DNA from 3 places in the Anaeromicrobium sediminis genome. Region 1 is predicted to be linked to each of the others. Evidence: riboswitches for the same ligand, from Rfam matches in the RefSeq annotation. Region 1 holds a riboswitch; each other region holds the start of a gene.

Region 1 (6,239 bases):
AGTTCCGTTGCCAATATATTCTTTACTAGATTTAATATTTCTATTGTTTCCTTATATTTAACTTTGTACATAACTTTTAATCCGTCTTTTCTACTCTCTAAAATCCCCTTATCCTTTAGTATTTTCAAATGTTGTGATACATTAGATTGCTCTAATTCTAGATCCTCATATATGTGGCACACACAAAGTTCATCTTCTCCCTTTAATCTCTCTATTATCTTAACCCTAGTGGGATGAGCTAATGCCTTCATAAAGGAAGCAGATAAATCATAATATAAATTATTCATTCATATCCTCCTTTTAACTATATTAGAATATTCTAATATAGTTATATCATCTTTATAATAAACTTTCAACTACTTTTTTCCACTTTTAAATTTAATTTATGTGGAATATTTTGATCCATAAAATAAAAAGAGATGATATAATTACCATCTCCCTTTATACTTTATTAGTAAAACATAGCGTACAAATATTTTTCCCTAATACCCTTATTAAATTATCTATACTTATATATTTTAATGTATCCGCACCTATTTCATCTCTTATTTCTTCTAGATTTTTAAAGTGACCTATTATATTTTCATTCTTCATATTTATTCCCAGGTCACATTTCCCCCTTATAATAGGAGAAGCTATCCTATAATGTATCCTATTAGCACCTACTTTTTTTAACTTACCTATTAATTCCTTACTTGTAGTTCCACTTACTAAGGAATCATCTATTACAACTATATCTTTTCCTCTTACTTTATCCTTTAATATAAAAAACTTATCATTTACTTTGTTTTTCCTATTCTTTGGAGCTATAAAGGTTCTTCCTACATATTTATTTCTGAGGATTCCTGGTTCATATTTAATATTAGATTGGTCAGCATAACCTATGGATGGTAAAGTTCCTGTGTCTGGCACTCCCATGACCATATGAGCCTTACTAAAGTCTTCTTTTCCTAAAATTTTTCCTAATTTACTTCTTATTTGCCCTACACAAATTCCGTCTATCTTAGAGTCTTCCCTAGCAAAGTATATATATTCAAAGGCACATGTATTGCATACTTCATTTCCTTTTCTTATTACGGAAACTCCATTTTTATCTATTTTTATTGCTTCTCCTGCCATTAAGTCTCTTATAAATGAGCCTCCCATAGCCTCTATGGCGCAACTTTCTGATGCTACTATGTACCCGTTCTGGATCTTTCCTATACATATGGGGCGAATTCCTAAAGGGTCCCTCATGGCTATTAATTCATTATCTTTTATAATAACTACTGCATATGCACCCTTTATATTATTGTAAATCCCCCTTATACCATCTTTTTCAAATACTTTTAATATTACTTCTGAATCCGTATCCGTACTAAATTTTCTTCCCTTTTTTTCAAGAATTTTTTTAATATCCTCTCCATTTGTTAGGGTTCCATTATGAGCTAAACTAATATTATTACTAAGGAGGGGTTGACTATTTTTAATAGTACTCTCCCCCCATGTGGAATATCTTACATGGCCTATCAATAGATTAGTATCAATCTGAAGTCCTTCAAATAAGTTATCTACTAATCCCATCTTCCTAATATTTTCAATTTCATTATCATTTCTATAGGATATACCACAACTTTCTTGACCCCTATGTTGTAGGGCCAATAGGCCTGAGTATACTTTTGTTTCCATATTTTCTTTTTTATTAAAAAATACTCCCAATATTCCACATTCTTCTTTGAATTTATCATTAAACTCATCTATTTTCATGATTAATCATCATCTCTTAATATGTTTATATCTTTCCCAGCCATTACTTTGTTCATGTTTCTCATTGAACACATTTTTCCACACATGGTACAGCTATCTTCATCATGTGGCATAGATTCTTCCCTATATCTTCTTGCTTTTTCTGGATCCATACTCAATTTAAACATTTTTTCCCAGTCTAAATTTTGTCTAGCTTCACTCATTGCAAAATCCCAATTCCTTGCTCCCGGTATATTTTTAGCAATATCTCCTGCATGGGCTGCTATTTTAGATGCTATAATTCCTTCCTTCATATCCTCTAAGTTTGGTAATCTAAGATGTTCTGCAGGAGTTACATAGCATAAGAAGTCTGCTCCTGAGCTAGCTGCAATAGCACCTCCTATGGCACTTGTTATGTGGTCATATCCTGGTGCCACATCTGTAACTATAGGACCTAATACATAAAATGGAGCTCCATGACATAATCTTTTCTCAAGTAGCATATTTGCCTCTATTTCATTTATTGCCATATGACCTGGACCCTCTATCATAACTTGTACATCCTTCTCCCAAGCCCTCTTAGTAAGTTCTCCTAATGTTATTAATTCTTTAATTTGGCTTGCATCAGTAGAGTCATTTATACTTCCTGGTCTTAATGCATCACCTAAACTTAAGGTAACATCGTATTCTCTACATATATCTAAAAGTTCGTCATAGTATTCATAAAAAGGATTTTCCATGTTATTTAATTCCATCCATGCATATGTTAATGATCCACCCCTAGATACTATATGATTTAATCTTTTATTTCTTTTGAATGTATTTACAGTTTCTTTATTTAACCCAGCATGGATAGTAACAAAGTCCACACCATCCTTTGCATGCTTTCTTACCACATCTAAAAACTCTTCTGCCTTTATATCCTTCAGTTCCTTATCATAAAAACCAACTGCATCATAAATTGGTACAGTTCCTATCATAGCTGGAGAAATTTCTACTATTTTTTTTCTAAATTCCTCTGTTTTTCCAAATGAACTTAAATCCATTATGGCTTCTGCTTTCATATCTATGGCCATTTTTACCTTTTCAATTTCTTTTTCTATGCTAGGACAATCCTTCGATATTCCTAAATTTACATTTATTTTAGTTCTAAGTCCACTACCAATTCCTTCTGGACTAATACTTTCATGATTCTTATTAGCTGGTATTACTACTAATCCTTTTGCCACTAAGTCTCTTAATTTGTGTATATCCATATTTTCCTTTTCCGATACTATTTCCATTTCCTTTGTTATTACACCAGCTTTAGCCGCTTCCATTTGAGTATTATATTTCATAATTCTCCCCCTTATGATTTATTAAATAATTAAAGTTTTAAAGGGTAGGGTTATGGCTGACTCTCATAAAGCTATCTGATTTTAAAATTATGGAATAACTATACACATAGAACTAAATATAGACATATTTATTTATAAAATTAGTAGGTTAAACTGTATTTTTATATAAAAAAATAGACTCGTAACGAGTCTATTTTATATGAATGGTACACAATTATCCCATACTAAATATAAACATCCCTACGTTGGCATTATCCAAAATCAGGTTATGAGGGTCAGAAATAACATTTCTCTCTCAGGCTATCCTTATAGCCTCCCCTTGTCTTAATATTATTTTTTACAATTTAAGTATACTTTTTTTATCTTACCTTGTAAAGGTCTATAGATTATAAAATTATTTAACTTTTTATATAGACCCCATTGTCTCATATGCCAATATTCTTTTACCAGTCTTTTAGATCTAAATAAGAAAAGTTCTTCTTGCTTAATATATTAAAGGCCACCTTTTGGTGTGACTTGACTGCTTCTTGAAATTTATACCAATGACTTTTTTTATAAGTCTTAGGATTTTTCCAGGTATATATATCTGTTAGGGGATCATATCTATTTAACCCTACACTAACTCCATTTACAGATATTACACTCCTATCCCTTATTCCTAAAATTTCTTCATTTACTACCTCATCAAACCATGTGTCCTTTTTATAATCCTCTAATGCCACTCCTCCATACTCTTTTTTCATAGCCAATTCTTTATATCTTTTTATGCGATTTTCTTTTTCGTCATTTCCTTGGTCCATTTTCCCTATGGCATTACTTAAATCCTCTAATAATTTTTTAGATTCCCAATGTACATGTTCTGCAGTTCCATTTGGATTTAAGAACAAATAAAGTTTCCTAAATATTTCCCTTGCTGCTTGCAAAGATCGTTCCTTATTATTTACTTTAATATATTTTCCCACTAATCTACTGTCTTTCCAAATCAGGGCTGGCCAATCAGGATAAAAATAGGCAGAAGCATGACCTATAAATGGTATAACCTTTTCTACTCCTCCATCCACAGAATTAAATGTATCATAAAGTCCAATAAAGTTTTGATGTGCCCAAGTATCTGCAAAGGAATGGGTAGCTATTCCAATCCTATATAGATTTTTGCTATAAATTGCCGCATCAAATATGTTATTAGCATTCGTACTATTTGGTGTAGTATTTAACATATGTAATTTCCCATCTTTCCTTCTTGCAGATACAGCCAGGGGATCTCCAGGGATAAAATGAAATAATGGGTATATTCTAAATAATTTCTTCTTAGGTTTGATTATATTCATAGTCTGACTAATATGATTTGTATATTCTTCTACAGTTCCTTTATTTATGGTAAAAATCATATTATTATTATCCACATATTGAGAAGCTATACTTATTATTTTAGCTGATTCTGGTCTAAATCCCGCTCGGGTAGCTATTAGATAGGTCATATAATAATGAAACTCTGTATTCATAAAAAACCCCCACTCACATAATTTATACATTATATGAATAGGGGTAGTACATAATGCCTTAACTTTTTTCTTTACTATAGATTACAAGTAAAATAAGTACCTATTATAACTGCTATATAATTCAATTTCTTACGTTTGTCTTTTTATTTTTATTAATATATATTCCTACAAGTATTATTAAGGGTAAAAATACTTCAAATACTAAACCATAATAGGGATATATTTTAGTACTCCAACCTATAATGGCCATAACTGAAGGATAAACAATATAGGAAACACCCAATATTAATAGGCCTATGGGTGTCACTATATGATTATATCTTTTCATATTTAACACAGTACTTATTCCCTTAGCTGCAAAATATATGCAAGTAGCCACTTTCACAAATGTGGCTAGACTCGTTGCTAAGATGGTGACAATTTCCATCCTTTCTAAAAACTCTCCTAAGTTAGCTTGGCTAGCCACCACGTATACGGGAAAATATGTATTTGCATATATGTTATGACCAATTACTAATAGTTCAGCAACTGTAACTCCAACTAAAGTCATTCCACCTATCAATATACCTTTAGCATAACTTTTATACGCATTTTTCTTATCTTTAATTTCTTCTATTAAAACTATACACAACAAGGTTTCTGCAAAGGGAAAAGTAAAGGTACTTAATGTTGCCTTCATAAGATTTGAAATGCCACAATGTAATATGGGCATTATATTTAAATAATCCATCCTAGGTATTAATATTAATATGGTAAATATGGGTATAGGTGATGTGAAAAATACTACTATTACTGCAGATTTACCTATTGCACCAGGACCTTCTTTTACTGCTACTATAGCAAGGAGTATTATTCCTATCATAAAAATAAATAATGGTGTATTATTTAATGTGGTTGATGTGGGAAATTCTCCAAAATCTCTCACAGTTAATCCACATAAATGTATGCTGTACCATATATATAATATATTTATTATACTTCCAATAAATTTACCAAAAACTGTTTCTATTATTTTAAAAAAACTTTTATTATTATATTTACCTATTATATGAGAATATACTTTTACTATTCCTACACATAGTACCATTCCCATAAATATGGCTATCCATATATCTTCCTTGGCTTGAGCCCCCAAGGGAAGTATAAACCCTGATGACAATATGAACAATATTACTATACAACTACCCTGTACTTCATTTATTTTGTCATTACTCATAAAAACAGCACTCCGCTCTAATTATTAACCATAATAGGACTATCTTTCTTTTCACTCCCCTTTATTAAAACATCCACATTTATGTTAAATTTTACTTCATCAAACACTTTATCCCAATCCCCTTTAACTTTATTCCATAATTCAGGTTGTTGAGCCTTCACATATCTAGAGAAATCAAATATATCTACTCCAAATTCATTTTGAACCTTTTTTATTAAATCTTCTATATCCTTCTTTTTCTTTTCTTCTAATTCTTTCATAAGAACTCTTCTCTTTTCCTTTATATAATCCACATTTCCACCTAGCTCAATTATATTTGCCTCTATGTCTATATCCATATAAATATTTATTTCATTATCCACCAGTTTTACTTTTGTTCTAGTTTTACTGCTCAATATTTTAAGGCCTACAGGAATTTCTCCATCATAATATTCATATCCCCTTTTAACATTATCTTCT
Region 2 (6,239 bases), on a different contig from region 1:
GTTAGGTAGTGGTAGTTGGACTAAGATTTGGCCAATATTTGGATCAGCAAATCAATTACTAGCAGTACTAGCCCTAATAGCCGTTGCCGTATGGTTAAAGAAAAGTGGAAAGAATTATAAGATGTTCATAATTCCTATGATATTCATGCTAGCCGTAACTGTATTTGCTTTAATATTACTCATAAAGCAAAATCTTGCCAGTGAAAATTATATATTAGTGGCATTACCAGCACTGCTGTTACTATTTGCGTTAATATTAACTAAGGATGCATATAAGGTGTTTACAAGTAATGATAAAGAGCACATAGTATAAAATTAAAAGGGTGTGGAAAAATTTCACACCCTTTTAATTTTTCGAATTTTTTAAAAGTTAATAGATAATATTTGAAAGTTAGTATAGAATATAGGTAAATAGGTTACTAAATAAATTTTAATGGGGAGTTATGAAAAATGAATGATATGTTTTCAATTGGACAAGTGGCAAAGATACATAGAATATCTATTCAGACCCTAAGGTATTATGACAGAATAGACCTATTAAAACCTGAACATACAGATGAAAAAACTGGTTACAGATATTATACTGAGGCACAATTAGAAACATTAGAAACTATAAGTTATTTGAAATTATTAGGAATGTCATTAAAGGATATAAAAAATTATTTAAATGAAGGTCATGTGAAAAATAGCAAAGAACAATTAAAGTCTCACTTAAAATTAGTAGATGAAAAGATAGAAGAATTAAATTACGCAAGGAAAAAAATAATCAATAAATTGAACATAATAGATAAGGCCCTTTTAATAGACGATTTTAAAGTTCATGAAAAATATATAGGTGAAAGAAATATAATATATAAACCTCTAATTAATGGTCAGGATTTTACTGAATTTGGTATGGCCATAAAGGACATATATGAAATGGCCAATGAACATTACCTTGAAGTGAAGGATGAAGTAGGAGTTACTCTGGAATATGAAGATGTTCTAAAGGGTAAATACGAGTCTTTCTCAGGCTTATTTTTATTCACACAGGATGATGATGTGAGCGATATTAAAAAATTACCTAAGGGCAAATATGTGTGTTCGTATCATAGGGGTAAGTACAAGGATACCCATAAAACATTTAAAAAAATGTTAGATTATATTAAGAATAAGGGATATGAAGTTACAGGTAAAGTTGTAGAAATATCTTTAATTGACCTACTTGTGGCTAAAGATGAACGAAATTATATAACAGAAATACAAATTCCCGTAAAATAAAGGACCATGAAATTCATGGTCCTTACAGATTGTAGACAAAGTCTACAAGATTATAGACTTTTGACAAAATTTAAGTTCGAGGCGTGCTGAAACCAAGAGACCGCAGCGTATATAGACATACGTAAGGGTTCTTGGTTTCAGCAACAACGAAGAAATTCGGGTTTGTCAACAGCCTAAAAGGACCATGAAATTCATGGTCCTTAAATTTATGCTACTTTATTTTCAATATTCTCTACTGCATCTGGTACACTTTTTCCAAAGAACTTAACTACTACAAATATTAATATGATAGCTACTGGTAGTACTATCCAAACTGGAATTCCAAGTCCTACAGGAATATATCCAAATAATACGGATATTAGGCCTACGCTTAAAGCATAATATAGCTGAGTCTTAACGTGTTCTAAGTGGTCACATGCAGAACCCATGGAAGATAATATGGTCGTATCTGATATGGGAGAACAGTGGTCTCCAAAGATTGCGCCTGTTAAAACTGCTCCTGCACTCATTACTACATAACTAGTTTCTGGAGATATGGCATAAGCTAGAGGTATAGCTAATGGCATTAGGATACCCATAGTACCATATGAAGTTCCTGTAGCAAAGGATATGATAGATCCTAATACAAATATTATTGACGGTAATAAGAATGCTGGAATCTTATCTGATAAAATTGAAACTAAAAATTTAGCAGTACCTAATTCCTTAATAGTTCCTGATAAGGACCAAGCTAATAATAATATTACTGCTGTAATAACTAATGACTTTGTGCCTTGAACCCAAGTATCAATTGCTTCAGATACGGTAAGAATTTTCTTTCCTACAGCCATGATTATGGCAATTACACTGGCGATTAATGCTGCTTGGAATAAAACTATACTTGCATCAGATGCACCAAAGGTTTCTCTAATGGCCATTACTGACAATGGAGATCCATCTACTGCTGCTTTAACAGTTTCATCTAAATACCCATATCCATTAAAGTAAAAACCAACAAATGCTGCGACTATTAATGTACTTATAGGAATTATAGCATTCCATACACTTAATGTGATTCCTTCCTTTGGTTCTAAATCATCACCTTCATCACAGGACATGGCAGTAGCTCCATCTGGTAATAATTTTCCTGTAGTTCTAGCTCTAACTTCCGCCTTGTGCATTGGTCCAAACTCTTTTAACATTATGGATGTGGCAACTATAAATACTAATATAAGAATGTTATAAAATCTATAAGGTATAGTTTCCATAAATACACCATAGGCATTTACACTTTGTCCAATGGATTCATAGGCGTCTTTTATAAGTCCTATTTCATAACCTACCCAAGTGGAGATAAGGGCAATACCTGCAATTGGAGCAGCTGTAGCATCGATTATGAAGGCCAATCTCTCTCTAGATATCTTTAATTTGTCTGTTACTGGTCTCATAATAGGACCTACGATTAAGGCATTTGCATAATCATCAAAGAATACAACTAAACCTAAAAGCCAAGTTACTAATTGGGCACTTACAGGAGTCTTAGCTCTTTTGGCTAGAGCTTCAGCTACGGCCCTTGCTCCACCCATTTTAGATATAACACCTATAAGGCCTCCGATTGCTAAACACTGAAGGATAATACCTGCATTCCAGCTATCAGCAAGGGAACCTAATATGTGGTTAACAATATTTAAAAAACCGTGGATAATAGCACCAAAGAAATTATTTGTGTTAAGTGCTATTAAGAAAGTCCCGGAGAACACTCCTATGAATAAGGACAGTACCACGTTTTTAGTCACAAAAGCCAATGCGATGGCAACTAATGGTGGTAATAATGTTAATAAACCATATTTGTCTGCATTAGCTTGGGCCACTTCTGGGTCCACAGCTAAAGAGACAGTAGTCATTAATAAAATAAATAATAAAGTAAGTATAAAGACTCTTCTTTTCATTTTTTCTTCCCCCTATTTTGTCTATCCGTTTACTAATTCAAACTTATATTGCTATTGGGGTGTAAAATAAAAAAACTCCTTAAGCTAAGGCTTAAGGAGTTAGAAACACGTCAAAAAAACGTATGATATTTCTAATTCCAACAATAGCCCTCCACAAAGAAAAACTTTGTGACAGTCCCATACATATTCTGTATAGTCCCAACATATGACCTTAAAGCTATCAGTCATACATTTCGGCGAAATTTCCTTTCTCATAACGTCAAAGTTGCTTAACTCAGTTATAATACTAATAAATATCGCACCTCTATTATTGAACTGCAAACGGATTATTTAAATGTATGCTTAATATAATAGTATCTTTTAGAAAATGTGTCAATAGTAAAAATATGAAAGGTCATTTTTGACAAAAATTTATAGGTATGATATTATGGTCGTGAAATTGAATAGTTATGTATTCACTGGGGGTGCCTAAAGGCTGAGAGCAGACTTGATTCTGTAACCCTTTGAACCTGATCTAGTTAGAACTAGCGAAGGGAAGTGTAGTGATTTTTTAATAAAAAACCATGTGCTTTCCAAGTACATGGTTTATTTTGTTTACTAGGCAATTATGTATTTTTTTAGGAGGGGTTATAAATGAAAAATTCTTCAACAAAGAAATTAATTGAAGGTGGTATAGTTATAGCTTTGGCATATGTACTTAGTCTTGTTAAAATATATCAACTTCCCAATGGCGGTTCTATAACAGCTGGTAGTATGGTTCCTATCTTAGTATATGCCCTAAGATGGGGAGGTGGACCGGGAGTTTTCGTTGGAATTGTATATGGTACAATACAATTCATATTAGGTCCTAAATGGTCTTTTCACATAGTATCAATTTTGTTTGATTATAGTGTTGCTTTTGGATTTTTAGGACTGGCTGGTTTCTTTAAGGGAAGTCTACCAAAGGAAATGCTAGGAGTGTTTATAGGTATATTTATGAGATTTGCAGCCCATGTAGTTTCTGGGGTTGTAGTATGGTCCTCTTATGCACCAGAGGGAGTAAGTCCCCTTACCTATTCAATTATATATAATGGTTCCTATTTGATACCTGAAATAATAATTTCAATATTCATATACGGACTTTTACATAAACCACTTAAAAATATGAAATATTAAAATAGGCCCTCTTTTGAGGGCCTTTTTATTGTCTAGGAAAGTTAATTATCATGAAAACTATAAATCAATAAAAAAAGAAGGGGTTGTAGGTGAAGAGTTCCCCTGCCTCTTTGAAGGAGGGTGCTCAGATTGCGGTAGCAATCGTCGAAGGAAACCATAGGGGTTCCTAGCGAAGCATAGGTCGCATGCCTTTTTTATATAAAAAACTTTTTATTATTAGAGTACTATTACATTATTTGTGGAAATATATTACAATGTAATAGGAAATAAAAGGAAAAGGGGATGTTAAATTTGCAAAGAAAGATTATGAGTCTTTTTTTAGTTCTTGTGATGGTATTTTCAATTAGTATGCCAGCCTTTGCTAATGAAGACACAAGTGAAACCAATGTGAAAATATCAAAGGATAAGGCGACGGACATAGGAAAGGAGTTTCTAAAGAATTATTTTGCCACAGAGATTGATGAGAAAAAATTTGAAACGAGAATAGAGTTAGAAAAGAGTTGGAGACAGAAAGACAGTAAAGTATGGAGAATAAGATGGAGAAATCGTAAAGAAAATGGTGGAGTTAATTTTCGTGTTGAAATAGATGCTAATACGGGAATTTTATTGGATTGTACCAAGGATTCTTATGATTATGATGAAAAGATAAGTGTACCATCCATATCAGAAGAAGAAGCTAAGAAAAAAGCTCAAGAGTTTCTTAAAAAAATTCAACCAGGAAAAGTTGGAAGTGTTAAATTAAGAAATGAAGAAAATAGAATAATGAATAGATATGACATTTCTAATTATAGATTTGAATATGTAAGACAAATAAATGGTGTGGAATTTCCTTCTAATGGCATAAATCTAGGGATAGATGGAACAAATGGGGAATTGATAGAATATAGAATAAACTGGGACTACAATATAGATGCACCAAAAGTAGAGAATATAATAGATAAAGAAGAAGCTAGAAAATTGCTAGAAGATGAAGTTGCTATGGAGAAATATTATTTAGGAATTAGGGATGAGGAAACTAGAAAAACTAAAAATATCAAATTAGTATATAGAGCAAGTTATAAGGGAAAGAATGAATTAGATGCTAAAACAAAAGAATTTAAAGAATACAATATAGATAAAAACTTAGAGAGTAAAGATATATCCTTTGATAGAAAACAAGAAATATACAAAAAAGCTTTAAATATTAAAAAAGAGAAAGTAGACAAAGAAAGGGCTGAAGAAATAATCAAAACCCTTTTAAAAGACCTGTATGAAAAAGAGATAGAAATAGATTCCATAGAATATATGGAGAACGTTAATAGATATAGAAATGCTGGAAAGAATTGTTGGGAAGTGGAGTTTAGAAAAAAAGGTGCAGAAAAGTATGATACAGATGGAGGAATAACTATAAACGCAGATACGGGAGAAATATTAAGCGTTAATATTTATAATTACAGACGTGGATCAGAAGAATTTGAACTAAAGTTAACTTGGAATGAAGCATATGATAAGGCTATAGAAGCTATAGAAAGATTTTATCCAGATAAAATAAGGGATATAGATACTAATCAAAACCATTATAAAAGATTAGATGATGATGAAATAGAAAGAGATTATTATTTTCATTTCTCTCGAAAAGAAAATGGCATAGGATTTGATGGTGATTCCATAAATATAAATATAAGTGCACAGGACGGAACAATAGAAGATATCCATATGAGATGGACTGATAATATGGAGTTTCCAAATCATGTTGGGAAAATTTCAGAAGAAAAAGGAAAAGAATTATGGCTTAAGAATTTAGAGTGCAAATTAATATACTCTAAGGATATGGATAAAAAACATAATAAGCTAAACTTAGTTTATGTATTAGAAAATAAAATTAATAGATATGGATTAAACATAGATGCTAACACT
Region 3 (6,239 bases), on a different contig from region 1:
TGTATTAGGTGCATTGGTTATGGCATCTATAGACAATGGAATGTCCATATTAAATACAGAGGCTTATTGGCAACTTATAGTTAAGGGACTTATATTAGTTATAGCAGTATTTATAGACATATACAATAAGAAAAAGGGTAAGTAAATAGTTGTTGGCAAAGGATAATAAACTTTAATCCTTGCCAACTCTATGACTTCATATATTCAAAAGGTCCTCTGCTATTATATAAGTAGGGGATTTTTTGAATACATGATGTTTATAATAAAATGAAAAAATAAGTTATAATAGAAAATAGATTGCTAACAAGACGGAGGTAGTTAGATAAAAGCTAAGCAAATACCCCTTAAAGATCTAACTGTCTCCATATTAAATTCAGGAGGGATATCTTTTGAAAAAATATATATTACTTCTTATTATTACTATAACTTTAATAACCATATCTTTAAATGCCAATAGAATGGAAGAAGATACCTCTCATAATGTCAAATTAAGGGACGAGGATTATCATTTTATATTTGTTCCAAAGGAAAAAAATGAATACTGGGAAGAAATAGAAAAGGGCATATTAGAGGAAGCTGAAAAACGTAATGTGAGTATAAGCATTTTGAGTGATAAGTATTATGATAAAAAGAATCACATAAGTAAAATAGATAGGGCCATAGAATCTGGTTGTGATGGAATAATAGCCTTTACTTTAAATGACAGTGAATACTCTAGAATAATAGATAGGAGTACAAGTATGGATATTCCATTTATTGCCGTTGAAAATGATGTGCTAAATAGTACGAGAAACTCCTACGTGGGCATTAACAACTATTATGCAGGAGTAAAAATGGCAGATAAGCTCTTTAACACCATAGATAAAAGTGGAGAAGTGGGAGTCATAATGAATAATGAGGAGAACAATTTAAGATTAATAGGTATTTATGATGAGAAAAAGAAATTTCCACTAATTAATATAACAAAGGTAGCTTATATGGATGCTAAGAAAATAAATACTTACAAGATTATAGAAGAAATGGTATTAGAGAATAAACATATAAAGGGAATCATATGTAATGATGAGTACTCTACCTATATAGCAGGACAAGTATTAGTTAGATTAAATAAAGTTGGAAAAATTAAGATAATAGGAATGGGAGACTTAACAGGAATACAAAGATTTGTGAAAAAAGGTGTCATTGAAGGCGTCTATATTAAAAATCCAGAAAATATTGGTATGGAAACATTAGATATTTTAATGAAAGTTAAGACGGGAGAATTTGTGGAAAATGCTATCTTTAGTGATTTAATTTACTTTGATAAGGACGATGTGTATGAAGAATAATTTTATATCTATAAAAGAAAAACTTATAGTTAGTTATATATTAATATTGATCATATTAATATGGATAGGTGGATATAGTTTATATACTATAAACAGAATATCGAGTCAATACAATGAGTTTGTGGAAAAGTTAGATACTCTATCTAATGTGAAAAACTCAATAAAGGAAAGTAAGAATTCTCTAGACAATCTACTACTTACAAGGTCTACTAATTATATAGATGATATATATTCTTCTATTGATACGTCCTATGGAGAATTAAATAAGTTAAGTAGAAGGAATATGACTAAAGAAGAGTATAATCTAATGGTTGACTTAAGAAAGCTTATAGGAAGTTACAGGGCCTATAGTGAAGAGACCTTTAGGGTAGCCCTAGGAACGGCAGATGAAAGATATATAATAAATTATAATAATAGTACTAAGGTATATAATTATATAATGGAGTCTGTAGATGAGATAAATAATAAAATATATGAGGAAAATTTTAGAAAATATAAGATAATAAAAGAGCATAATTTGAAATTTACTAGGGCTATCATAGTAATTTTCATAATTAGTATATCCATAAGCATAATGTTCATTTTCTTTTTTTCTAGGAAGTTAATACAGAATGTAAATGCTTTAACTAATCAGGCAGAGGAAGTTTCTAAAGGGAATTTTGAAGTAGACAATCTTAAAATAGATTCTCAGGATGAAATAGGAATACTGTTTAATTCCTTTAACATTATGGTAAAGGAAATTAAATATTTATTAAGTGAGGTAGAAAATAAAACTCGATTGGAAAAGGAAGCACAATTTTTAGCTTTACAATCCCAAATAAATCCTCATTTTTTATTTAACACTTTAAATGTTATTGCTAAAACTGCTTTAATTGAAGGATCAGATAATACTTGTGATTTAATAGAATCCCTATCAGACATTCTAAGGTATACCCTTAGAAATGTGAATTCTACAGTTACCTTAGAAGAAGAAGTATATAGCTTAAGACAATACATATATATACAAAAGACTAGATTTGGAGATAGGATAAAATATATAGAGAATATTGATGATGATTTATTAAACTATAAAATACCCCTATTATCGTTACAGCCCATAGTTGAAAATGCTTTTAAACATGGACTAGAAGGAAAAGAACAGGGGGGAGAAATAGAAGTAAGGATCAATAGTATAAAAAATTATATAAAAATAGAAATAAGGGATAATGGAAAGGGTTTTTATCCATATATGTATTCTAAAGAGAATGCTGGAATAGGTGTGAAAAATGTAAGGGAAAGATTAGGAATTTATTTTAAAAATAAAAGTTTGTTGTTTTTTTATAATACTAAAGAGGGCGCATTAGTAAAAATTATAATACCAAAGGTGGAATAATATATGTATAAAATGCTAATTGCAGATGATGAACCAATAGAAATTGAAGGTATAAAAAAAATAATAGAGAAAAATTTTGAGGATATAACCATAGTCAAGGAAGCAAAGAATGGACGAGAAGTTATAGAGTATTTCCAAGGAAATTCTCCAGATATAGCTTTTTTGGACATTAAAATGCCAGGAATAGATGGTATTAGCGCCCTAAAAGAAATTAGAAAGATGAATAGGAAAACCAAAATAGTCATATTATCAGCCTATGATGATTTTCAATATGCAAAGGAAAGTATATCATTAGATGCCTATGAGTATTTACTAAAGCCTGTTAGAAGAAAAAAGATAATAGAAGTATTAGAAAATATTATAAAAAATATTAAATCGGAAAGAAAAGAAGCTAACAAAAAGGTAAGGCTGCAGGAGGAAATAATAAATATTAAAAGTATAGTGGAGGAAAAATTAATATCATTTATATTAGAAGGTGGCAGTGAGAAAATAAAGGAAATATGCACTAATGAAAATATATTTAAGATTAATATAGATACGGCCCATTTAATAGGAATTAGAACTGATGAGAAAAATAGGGAGTTTGTGGAATCTAAAATAAAAAAGAGCTTCAAGTCAAAGGTAAACTCCATAATGTCTACTTACAATGACAATATATATATATTAATTGAGGAAGAAGAAGCAGATGAGTATTGGATAAAAAAAAGTTTAGAAAAAATAGAAAGGGAATTGAAAAATAATATTAATGAGGAATTAATCTATTGGTATGAGAAAAATAATTACTTTGAGGACATCAAAAAAAATGTAATTAAGATTATAGGAAAGCTAAACACTATAAATACTAACATGGACTTTAATGATGAAAATCGTTTAAGAATATGTAAGGAAGTTTTAAACTTTGATTTGAATTATTATAATGAATTTGAAAAAATGCTAGGATATATAATGAAAAAAACTAATTCCCGTGATTTAAATTTTTATGAAGAAATAAATGAAATAGTAAGCTTTCTTCAATATGGAGCTTTCATGGAAAAAAATGAGATTTATTTTAAAAATAGTAAAGAGATGATTAAAAATAAGAGAAGTAAATCCTCTATTAAAAATGCCATATTAGTAGATTTAGATACTTATGTGAAATTGTGTAGAAGTAATGATCTAATAGAAAATGTAAAGGATTACATTGTAAAGAACTATGATTCAAAAATAAAGTTAGAAGATCTATCATATAAATTTGCCATTAGCACCTTTTATTTAAGTAAATTATTTAAGCAAGAAACGGGACAAAACTTTATAGAGTTTTTAACCCATATAAGAATTGAGAAGGCAAAGAAGATGCTAAAGGAAGGAATACAAGTAAAGGATGTATATAGAAGGGTAGGATATAGTGACCCTAACTATTTTAGTAGGATGTTTAAAAAAATCACAGGAATTTCACCTAGTAAATATGTAAGTAAGAATTAGAGTATGATGAAGATTAGACGGATGCTCAGGGAGTGTGAACTTACGGCAGTCATATAAACAAAAACGTTTATAAGGTAAGTCACTATCAGACTATAGAGTGCGAATATTATATTCACGATAGAAGGTTCACAATTGTTTACAACATAGGATGTTCTGATGTTCCACCTTATAAAAATTTTTCATTCATATTCCCTTGTAAGTAGCCAGGCTTTATTGAATTTGGATATAGTTGGTATATGCAAATATAAAACATTATTTTTAAACTTTACAAACTTAAGATGTTGGATTATACTGGTAGTAGTTAAATAAGTTTGCTAGGGGTGCCTTAGGGCTGAGAAGAAGAAATTCTAACTCTTAAAACCTGATACAATTAATATTGTCGTAGGGAAGCAAGGAATGAATAAGGTTCATTATAAGCTTGCCTAGGTGCAAGCTTTTTTTAATTTAATATGATTTGGGGAGCTCATAGGGATGGGCTGAGAAAGGGATGTTATCTCTGACCCTTATAACCTGATTTGGATAATGCCAACGTAGGGACTAGTATACTGTATTAATATATACATAACTATAGAGACTCTTAATTCATGAAGAATTATAGTTTTAGTATATGGATTTTATACAAGCCTATGAAGGATTTTATCCTATAGGCTTTTTTTAGTTTATATAAAATTTTAGCATTTAAAATGTTAAATAAAAGGGGGAAGAATATGATCATAAATGGCAAAGAGATGGACTTTGGAAAGGTTACAATTACACAATTATTAAAGGGTTTAGATTTAAAAGAAGAAAAAGTAGTTGTAGAAGTGAATTTTCAAATAGTACCTAAAGAAATGTATGAAGAACATATACTTAATAAGGCTGACAAAGTGGAGATAGTAAGCTTTGTGGGAGGTGGTTGATTTGAAAATATATGTAAATGAAAAGGAAATGAGTGTAAATGAGGGAATTACTAGCTTTTCTCTTAGGGATTTAATTAAAAAGGAAGCAGATGTAGTAGTTTTAAATGGATTTATTATTAAGGAAGATGTACCTTTAAAAGAAAATGATAGGGTTGTGTTTATAACTAAAGGAGCAGTTCCAGATAGGGAGGAACTTGAATCACTACTTGTTTCAAGACATACACCAAGGGTGCACGAAAGGGTAGAAAAGGCATGTATAGGAATTGCAGGTCTAGGAGGCCTAGGATCAAATGTGGCCGTAGCTCTAGCTAGAATTGGAATAGGAAAATTAGTTTTAGTAGATTATGATTTGGTTGAACCAAGTAATTTAAATAGACAGCATTATTTTTTAAAGCACATAGGGATGAAAAAGACTAGGGCATTAAAAGAAATAATAAGTGAAATTAATCCCTTTGTAGAAGTTGAAATCAGAGATATTTATTTGGATAAGACCAATATGGAAGAGTCTTTTAAAGATGTGGATATAATAGTGGAGGCCTTCGATAATCCCATTTGTAAGGCAGAATTAGTAAATATTGCATTATCAAAGCTAACTAGTAAATATATTGTGGCTGCATCTGGCATGGCTGGACATTTTTCAAATAATACTATAAAGACAAAAAAGATAAGAGATAAATTTTATTTGATTGGTGATGATATTTCAGAGGCAAAACCAGGATGTGGTCTTATGGCACCACGGGTATCTATTGCAGCAAGCCATCAGGCCAATACTGTACTGAGAATAATTTTAGACGAATATGAGACTTAGGAGTTGACAAATATGGATTTATTAGATATTAGGGGAAATAAACTAAAGAGTAGATTACTTATAGGAACAGGAAAGTTTCCAAGTAAACATATTATTCCTCAAGTAATAGAAAACTGTGAAACACAAGTGGTAACCATGGCAGTGAGACGAGTTGATATTGGATCTAAGGAGGAAAATCTTCTTGATTACATTCCAAAGGATACTATCTTATTACCAAATACATCCGGGGCAAGAAATGCAGAGGAAGCTGTTAGAATCGCAAGGCTAGCAAGGGCCATGGGTTGTGGTAATTGGGTAAAAATAGAGGTTATATCAGATAATAAATATTTACTTCCAGATAATCAAGAGACTATAAAGGCTACAGAAATCTT

What was found. Region 1 has a riboswitch for thiamine pyrophosphate ahead of thiC (phosphomethylpyrimidine synthase ThiC). Riboswitches for the same ligand answer to the same signal wherever they lie in the genome.
Region 2: it holds a riboswitch for thiamine pyrophosphate, as region 1 does, so the genes downstream of both, thiT (energy-coupled thiamine transporter ThiT) here and thiC (phosphomethylpyrimidine synthase ThiC) in region 1, are expected to answer to the same signal.
Region 3: it holds a riboswitch for thiamine pyrophosphate, as region 1 does, so the genes downstream of both, thiS (sulfur carrier protein ThiS) here and thiC (phosphomethylpyrimidine synthase ThiC) in region 1, are expected to answer to the same signal.

What each region holds. Positions count from the first base shown of each region.
Region 1 is NZ_NIBG01000018.1:31,389-37,627, reverse strand. It holds gene CCE28_RS16430 (ArsR/SmtB family transcription factor) at 1-287, opposite strand, end outside; gene purF (amidophosphoribosyltransferase) at 442-1,746, opposite strand; gene thiC (phosphomethylpyrimidine synthase ThiC) at 1,749-3,062, opposite strand; TPP riboswitch at 3,283-3,392, opposite strand; gene CCE28_RS16415 (DUF6765 family protein) at 3,506-4,564, opposite strand; gene CCE28_RS16410 (GerAB/ArcD/ProY family transporter) at 4,686-5,780, opposite strand; gene CCE28_RS16405 (Ger(x)C family spore germination protein) at 5,798-6,239, opposite strand, start outside.
Region 2 is NZ_NIBG01000025.1:50,245-56,483, forward strand. It holds gene CCE28_RS18805 (carbon starvation CstA family protein) at 1-313, shown strand, start outside; gene CCE28_RS18810 (MerR family transcriptional regulator) at 451-1,260, shown strand; gene CCE28_RS18815 (Na+/H+ antiporter NhaC family protein) at 1,467-3,188, opposite strand; lysine riboswitch at 3,325-3,503, opposite strand; TPP riboswitch at 3,639-3,741, shown strand; gene thiT (energy-coupled thiamine transporter ThiT) at 3,822-4,343, shown strand; gene CCE28_RS18825 (YcdB/YcdC domain-containing protein) at 4,635-6,239, shown strand, end outside.
Region 3 is NZ_NIBG01000007.1:110,089-116,327, reverse strand. It holds gene CCE28_RS09900 (sugar ABC transporter permease) at 1-145, shown strand, start outside; gene CCE28_RS09895 (sugar ABC transporter substrate-binding protein) at 390-1,328, shown strand; gene CCE28_RS09890 (sensor histidine kinase) at 1,318-2,700, shown strand; gene CCE28_RS09885 (response regulator transcription factor) at 2,704-4,161, shown strand; TPP riboswitch at 4,468-4,566, shown strand; TPP riboswitch at 4,607-4,716, shown strand; gene thiS (sulfur carrier protein ThiS) at 4,869-5,060, shown strand; gene thiF (sulfur carrier protein ThiS adenylyltransferase ThiF) at 5,053-5,868, shown strand; gene CCE28_RS09870 (thiazole synthase) at 5,881-6,239, shown strand, end outside.